2 linked regions of the Alloactinosynnema sp. L-07 genome follow. The protein of the gene in region 1 interacts with the protein of each later gene in a pairwise test. Links are inferred from orthologs where the notes say so. Each region holds a gene or a part of one and is shown on either strand. Other genes may lie near its edges. The genes, in order: rlmN and ftsZ.

Region 1 (3,201 bases):
GCCGGGTGCGGCTCGACACGTCCCTCGGTGTGTCAGCGGAGCAAGCGGCTGATCTGCGAGCCGCGGTGCCGTGGTGGACCGCCCTCATCGACGGGGACTGGATCACAGCCGCGCTCGGTCTGCTCGCCGCGCTGGCGGTGACCTCCGGGCTCCTGGCGTGGTTCTGGTCGGGAACGCCGCGCCCGGCGACGCCTCGGCGGCTGACGCGGACCGCCGTCACCGCGGTCCTGGCGTGGACCTTCCCGACGGTCTCGGGTGCTGTGCTCGCCCCGGTGAACGAGAGCCTGCTCTTCGTCCTGTTCATCCCACACTCGGTGGTGATCCCGGCCGTGATGATGGCGACTTGGCAGTGGTCGGCAGGCGGCGCGATCACGGGGGCGGTCGGCCAGCGGGTGCGGCACGTCGCGCTAGCGGTGGTGGCCACCCTTGTCTACGGCGCGGCGATGACCCTGTGGCTGTCAATCGCGGCGGGCTTCCCGGACTAGTACCTCGATCGGTCCGAGGAAGTTCGCCAGAGGTTCGCCCATGGCGACACACTTACAACGATCACGGCGATTGAGACTCGATGTCCCACGGATTCAGCACGCGGACTCCGGTGTCGACGAAGTCCTCGGTGTTTCGGGTGGCCAGGCGTACGTTATGGCGCCGACAGATCGCGGCGATCTGCGCGTCAGCCATGCTGATCGGCAGGCCACCGCGCTCGCGTGCCGCGGAGATCGCCGTGACGAAACGTCGTCAGCCGGGTACTGATCAACCCACTTGACAACGCTTTCATCCGGAACGTTCCGCATCAACTCGGAGACGACGTTGGTATCGAGAACGATCACTCAGGAAGTTCCGCTGCACGTGCGACCTCAGTCCGCGGCGGAGGCTCAACCGCCATATCGCCAGCGTCGGCGAACCGCTGGCGGATCCGTGTTGCCATGCCCGATCCTGACGTTCGCCTGGTCAGCACCGAGCTGAGAATCGCGCGAACTTCGGCTTCCATCGAACGACCGTGTTCGGCGGCCCGAATCCTCAGTTCGGCCTTCAGATCATCATCGAAATCCCGAATCGTAAACGTCGCCACTGCCCACCTCCAATGCCAGCACTGCTGTCAATGCTCGCACTTCTTGGGTTTGCTTGACGCCCCTCAGTCAGCCCTCGGCGGCGAGTTGGCCGCAGGCGGCGGCGATTTCCTGGCCTCGGGTGTCACGCACCGTGCACGCGACTCCGCCCGCGTTGACCCGGCGGACGAACTCGCGCTCGACCGGCTTCGGGGCCGCGTCCCACTTCGAGCCCGGGGTCGGGTTCAACGGGATCACGTTCACGTGGACCAACTGGCCCAGATGCTTACGCAAGCGCTTCGCCAGGAGGTCGGCTCGCCAAGGCTGGTCGTTGATGTCCCTGATCAAGGCGTACTCGATCGAGACCCGGCGACCGGAGACGTCGGCGTAGTGACGAGCCGCTTCCAACACCTCGTCCACCGCCCAGCGGTTGTTCACCGGCACAAGCGTGTCGCGCAACTCGTCGTCCGGAGTGTGCAGTGACACCGCCAAACGAACCTGCATCTTCTCGTCCGCCAGCTTGCGGATCGCGGGAGCCAACCCGACCGTCGACACCGTCACCGACCGCTGCGAGATACCCAGACCCTCAGGCGCCGGATCACAGATGCGATGGACCGCCTCGACCACACGCTTGTAGTTCGCCAGAGGTTCGCCCATGCCCATGAAGACGATGTTGGACAGCCTGCCCGGCCCACCCGGCAGCTCACCGTCGCGCATCGCGGCGGCGCCCATGCGGACCTGGTCGACGATCTCGGCGGTGGACAGGTTGCGGGTGAGACCGGCCTGGCCGGTGGCGCAGAACGGGCAGGCCATCCCGCAGCCCGCCTGGCTGGAGATACACAGCGTCGCGCGGTCCGGGTAGCGCATGAGGACGCTCTCGATGAGCGTGCCGTCGTGGGCGCGCAGCAGGGTCTTGCGGGTGGTGCCCTCGTCGCAGGTGACCTTGCGAATCACGGTGAACAGGGTCGGCATGAGGTCGCTGACCAGCTTGTCCCGGCTCGCGGCGGGGATGTCGGTCATGGCGTCGGGGTCGACGGTCAGCCTGCTGAAGTAGTGGTTGGCCAGTTGGGCGGCGCGGAAGGGCTTCTCACCCAGCTCGATCACGGCGTCGCGGCGTTCGGCGGGGCTGAGGTCGACCAGGTGCCGCGGCGGCAGACCGCGGCGCGGGGCGTCGAAGACGAGAGGGAGGGCAGTCATAACCGCTCCAGTGTCTCATGGGCGGCTGACGAGCCAGAACATCACCGGACCGGCACCCACAGCCCCGTCCGCCTGACCGCCTGAGTCCGCGCCCACGCCCGGCTGGCCCGCCATACCAGGCGTGGATAGATTGGGAAGCCGCCGACGACTCGGGATGTGCCATGCCGCAGCCAGAAGGTCAGGAACTAGCTGAGATCCGCGCGCGCCGCGACGAGCTGCGGGAGCGCTACCTGCGTTCCGGGCAGACCACGACGGTCCGCGGCATCCACCATCTGGCGCTGATCTGCCGGGATGTCGAGGAGACCATCCGCTTCTACCAGGACCTGCTCGGGTTCCCGCTGGTCGAGCTGGTGGAGAACCGTGACTACGCCGGGTCCAGCCACTTCTTCTTCGACATCGGCAACCGCAACCTGCTCGGCTTCTTCGACTTCCCCGGCCACGACCACCCGCCCTTCACCGAGACCATCGGCGGCGTCCAGCACCTGGCGATCTCGGTGTCGGCGGAGATGTTCGCTGCGGCCAAGACGAAGCTCGACGACGCGGGCATCGAGTACCTCGGGCCCGATCGCGGCGTCGAGGACAGCGTGTACTTCCGCGATCCGAACGGGGTCGGGCTGGAGCTCTACCGAGAGCAGCTGGGTGTGTTCGATGGGATCAAGCTGCTCGACTGACCCGCGTTCACTGGCTGAACCAGCGCCGCAGCCGTGATCGCCGAACCGGCTCCCGCCGCAGCGCGGTGCGCGCGCAATCGGGACATGGGGGCCGTGGGACACAGGCCGACGGCGCCTCGACGACCGCCGACCCGCACAGCGTGCGGTGCAGCCCGTCGCGGGTTCGGTGCAGGACGAGCACACCGTGGTCGAGTCCGTCGTCCACACACGTGATCCAGTCGACCTCGGCGATTCCAACACCCACAGCGACACCCCTCTCGACCGGATTCGTCCATGATCGCCTGTGG
Region 2 (3,289 bases), 170 kb from region 1 along the record:
GAGCCTGCCGACCATGTGCCAGCGAACCTTCAAATCCGGGCGCAGCACCCTGACCTCGTCGGACTTGGGCGCGGCGTCCTGGTCGCGGTTCTCGGCGAGGTCGAGCACCCCGAGGTCGGCCAGGATGACGGCGTCGGTGGCCGGGAAGGTCTTGGTCACCGCGAGAAGCCGCACGTCAGAGGGGTCGCGCCCGGCCTTGGCGCAGGCCGCGTCGATCCGCTCGCGCACGTCGGCGAGGTTCGCGGCGATCTCGGCGGCGCGGTCGGTCACGGCTCGAACCAGGTGACCGCGGCCAATCGCCCAGTGGTCGATTCCCTGCGGTGACTGAACAGGGTTCGCTCCTCGTTTGTGCACCGCGGGTCGATCCCGATCCGCGCGACCCCGGCGTCGGCGAGCTGGCGCCAGAGCCCGGCGCGCAGATCGAGCCCGGCGGTGCCCTTGCGGGTGCGGCAGGCGCTGCCGGGCAGGTGCTTCTCGACGTCGGTCTGCATCGCCTGCGGCACCTCGTAGCAGTCGCCGCACACCGAGGGGCCGAGCAGCACCTCCACGCGGCCCAGGTCGGCCCCGGCGTCCCGCATCGCGGCCAGCGCCGCGGGCACCACACCGACGCGTGCGCCGACCCGACCGGCGTGCACAGCGGCCACGACCCCGGCTTCGGGGTCGCCGAGCAGGACGGGAACGCAGTCGGCGACGAGCACGACCAAGGCGAGGTTGGGCTCGGCGCTCACCAGACCGTCTGTTGCCTCGACAGGTCCGTCCTGCGGGCCGTTGACGACGGCCACGGATCGGCCGTGCACCTGTTCCATCCAGACGAGCCGCTCGGGCGCCAGCCCCAGCTCGCCGGCCAGCCTGCCCCGGTTCGCGGCGACGGCGGCGGGGTCGTCGCCGACGTGGTCCCCGAGGTTGAACGACTCATAGGGCGCGGCGGACACCCCACCCTCGCGCGTTGTCACCACCCGACGAATCCGCACAAGCACTCCTCAGCGAGACGAACCCCGGCGAAACATCGCCGGGGTTCGTATGGTCTCAACGCTTCACTACCTGCGCATGAACGGGGGGACGTCGACCTCTTCGTCCGGGTCCTCGCCGACCGGGACGGCCCGGCTCGGCAGGCTGCCCTGGGTGCCGCGCACGCCGGGCAGCGACTGCGCGCCCGCCGCGGGCGGTGCCGCCTGGGGGTAGCCGTTGGCCTGCGGGGCCTGGTATGCGCCAGGGTGCTGCTGCACCGGCTGCGTCTGATGCTGCTGCGTCTGATGCTGCTGCACCGGCTGCTGCTGGGGCTGCTGCGTCACCGCGGCGGGCGGACGCTCGGTGGCGGGCGGTGCGACCTGGCCGTGCGTGGCCGTCACCGTGTTGGTGGAGCGGGAGCCCAGGACGGTCGGGTCGAGCTTCTTGTGCGTCGGGGTGCCGCTGTCGAAGCCCGCCGCGATCACCGTGACCCGAACCTCGTCGCCGAGGGAGTCGTCGATGACCGTACCGAAGATGATGTTGGCCTCGGGGTGCGCGGACTCCTGGACCAGCGACGCCGACTCGTTGATCTCGAACAGGCCGAGGTCGGAGCCGCCCGCGATGGCCAGCAGCACGCCGTGGGCGCCGTCCATCGAGGCTTCCAGCAGCGGCGAGTTGATCGCCTTCTGCGCCGCCTGCACCGCGCGGCCCTCGCCGCGGGCCGAGCCGATGCCCATCAGAGCGCTGCCCGCGCCCGACATGACGCTCTTGACGTCGGCGAAGTCGAGGTTGATCAGACCGGGGGTGGTGATCAGGTCGGTGATGCCCTGGACACCGGAGAGCAGTACCTCGTCGGCCGAGCGGAAGGCGTCCATGAGGGAGACGCCCACGTCGCCGAGCTGCAGTAGCCGGTCGTTGGGGATGACGATGAGCGTGTCGCACTCGTTGCGCAGCTCGGTGATGCCGTCCTCGGCCTGCTTGGCCCGCCGCTTGCCCTCGAAGGAGAACGGGCGGGTGACCACGCCGATGGTGAGCGCGCCGAGCTTGCGCGCGATCGAGGCCACGACAGGCGCGCCGCCGGTACCGGTGCCGCCGCCCTCGCCCGCGGTCACGAAGACCATGTCGGCCCCCTTGAGGACCTCCTCGATCTCCTCGCGGTGGTCCTCGGCGGCCTTGTGGCCCACGTCGGGGTTGGCGCCCGCGCCAAGGCCCCTGGTGAGCTCGCGGCCGATGTCGAGCTTGACGTCGGCGTCGGACATCAGCAGCGCTTGCGCGTCGGTGTTCACCGCGATGAACTCGACACCCTTGAGGCCGACCTCGATCATCCGGTTGACGGCGTTCACGCCGCCGCCACCGATGCCGACGACCTTTATCACGGCGAGGTAGTTGTGCGGGGGCGTCATGACGGCCGCCTTCCTGATCGTGTCCTGCATGATGCTGTCCTGGCTCTGGAACTCTCGACCTCAACCAGAGCCTGAGAGTTATGTCAACCCCGGACTACGCAAGGAAGGTAGGCATACCTCGACCGTCGATCCAGCCGCCACGCCGTGCGGCGCCGCGGATGTTCGTCACGGGACGTAAGGCTCACTCCCCGGTCGCGCCGTCGAGCTGCTCCCGGATGATATCCATATGGCCTGCGTGGCGGGCGGTTTCCTCGATCATGTGGATCAACACCCACCGCACATTCACCTGCTTGCCGTCCAGGTAGGTCGCCACGTGGTCCAGCGGGAGACCGGCGACGATCCCGCGGCTGACCGAACATTGCTCTTCGTAGTCGGCGACGAGCGTCGCGACCGTCATGTCGGCGGCGATGCGGAACTCGCCGTCGGGGTCTTCCTCGGTGTACGGGGCGCGGTCGGGCCTGCCGTTGAGCACGACGTCGAACCACCACGCCTCGACCCAGCGCAGGTGCGACAGCAGGCCCGCGACGGTCATCAGCTCCGACGGCAGCAGCACCCGGTGAGCGTCCTCTTCGGACAGTCCGAGTGTCTTGCGCACGACGGTGCCGCGCAGGTAGTCCAGGAACGCGGTGAGCTGGTCGAGTTCGCCGCCGGTGCGGGGAGGATCGATCCGGGAGTCAGTGGCAGTCTCAGTGGAAGTCATGGGCGGAAGTCTCACCGAAGCGGCCCCGGCCCGCATCGCAATTTCTACAGTGGACGAATCAGGCGACGGTCGGGAAGTCCGGCGTGGCCACGTCGTAGGTCTTGCCCGGCCTGGTCAGCAAGGGGCCCAGCACCGCGGCCTTGCGGGCGGACTCGTCGGTGCCGCCCCACTTGACCACCCGGCCGTCGGTCAGCGTCAGCCGCACGTTGCCCACCGTCTCCGCCACCACCGACACCAC

The links.
Region 2: the proteins of rlmN (region 1) and ftsZ interact in binary tests that used the Escherichia coli proteins (3 or more experiments, as listed by UniProt). The link is inferred for Alloactinosynnema sp. L-07 from one-to-one orthologs.

The regions. Positions count from the first base shown.
Region 1 is NZ_LN850107.1:3,814,530-3,817,730, forward strand. Bases 191-3,076 are described here. They hold rlmN (23S rRNA (adenine(2503)-C(2))-methyltransferase RlmN), read right to left. Parts: upstream 2,244-3,076; coding sequence 1,137-2,243; downstream 191-1,136. Other genes in these bases: BN1701_RS16795 (hypothetical protein), read left to right, coding at 191-485; BN1701_RS37865 (hypothetical protein), read right to left, coding at 547-678; BN1701_RS34340 (plasmid stabilization protein), read right to left, coding at 824-1,069; BN1701_RS16805 (VOC family protein), read left to right, coding at 2,405-2,914; BN1701_RS16810 (hypothetical protein), read right to left, coding at 2,922-3,076. In the rest of the region: more of BN1701_RS16795, read left to right, coding at 1-190; more of BN1701_RS16810, read right to left, coding at 3,077-3,158.
Region 2 is NZ_LN850107.1:3,643,049-3,646,337, forward strand. Bases 195-3,168 are described here. They hold ftsZ (cell division protein FtsZ), read right to left. Parts: upstream 2,352-3,168; coding sequence 1,038-2,351; downstream 195-1,037. Other genes in these bases: BN1701_RS15970 (YggS family pyridoxal phosphate-dependent enzyme), read right to left, coding at 195-270; pgeF (peptidoglycan editing factor PgeF), read right to left, coding at 267-971; BN1701_RS15985 (DinB family protein), read right to left, coding at 2,533-3,051; BN1701_RS15990 (cell division protein FtsQ/DivIB), read right to left, coding at 3,110-3,168. Outside these bases: more of BN1701_RS15970, read right to left, coding at 1-194; more of BN1701_RS15990, read right to left, coding at 3,169-3,289. UniProt on the Escherichia coli protein: Essential cell division protein that forms a contractile ring structure (Z ring) at the future cell division site. The regulation of the ring assembly controls the timing and the location of cell division.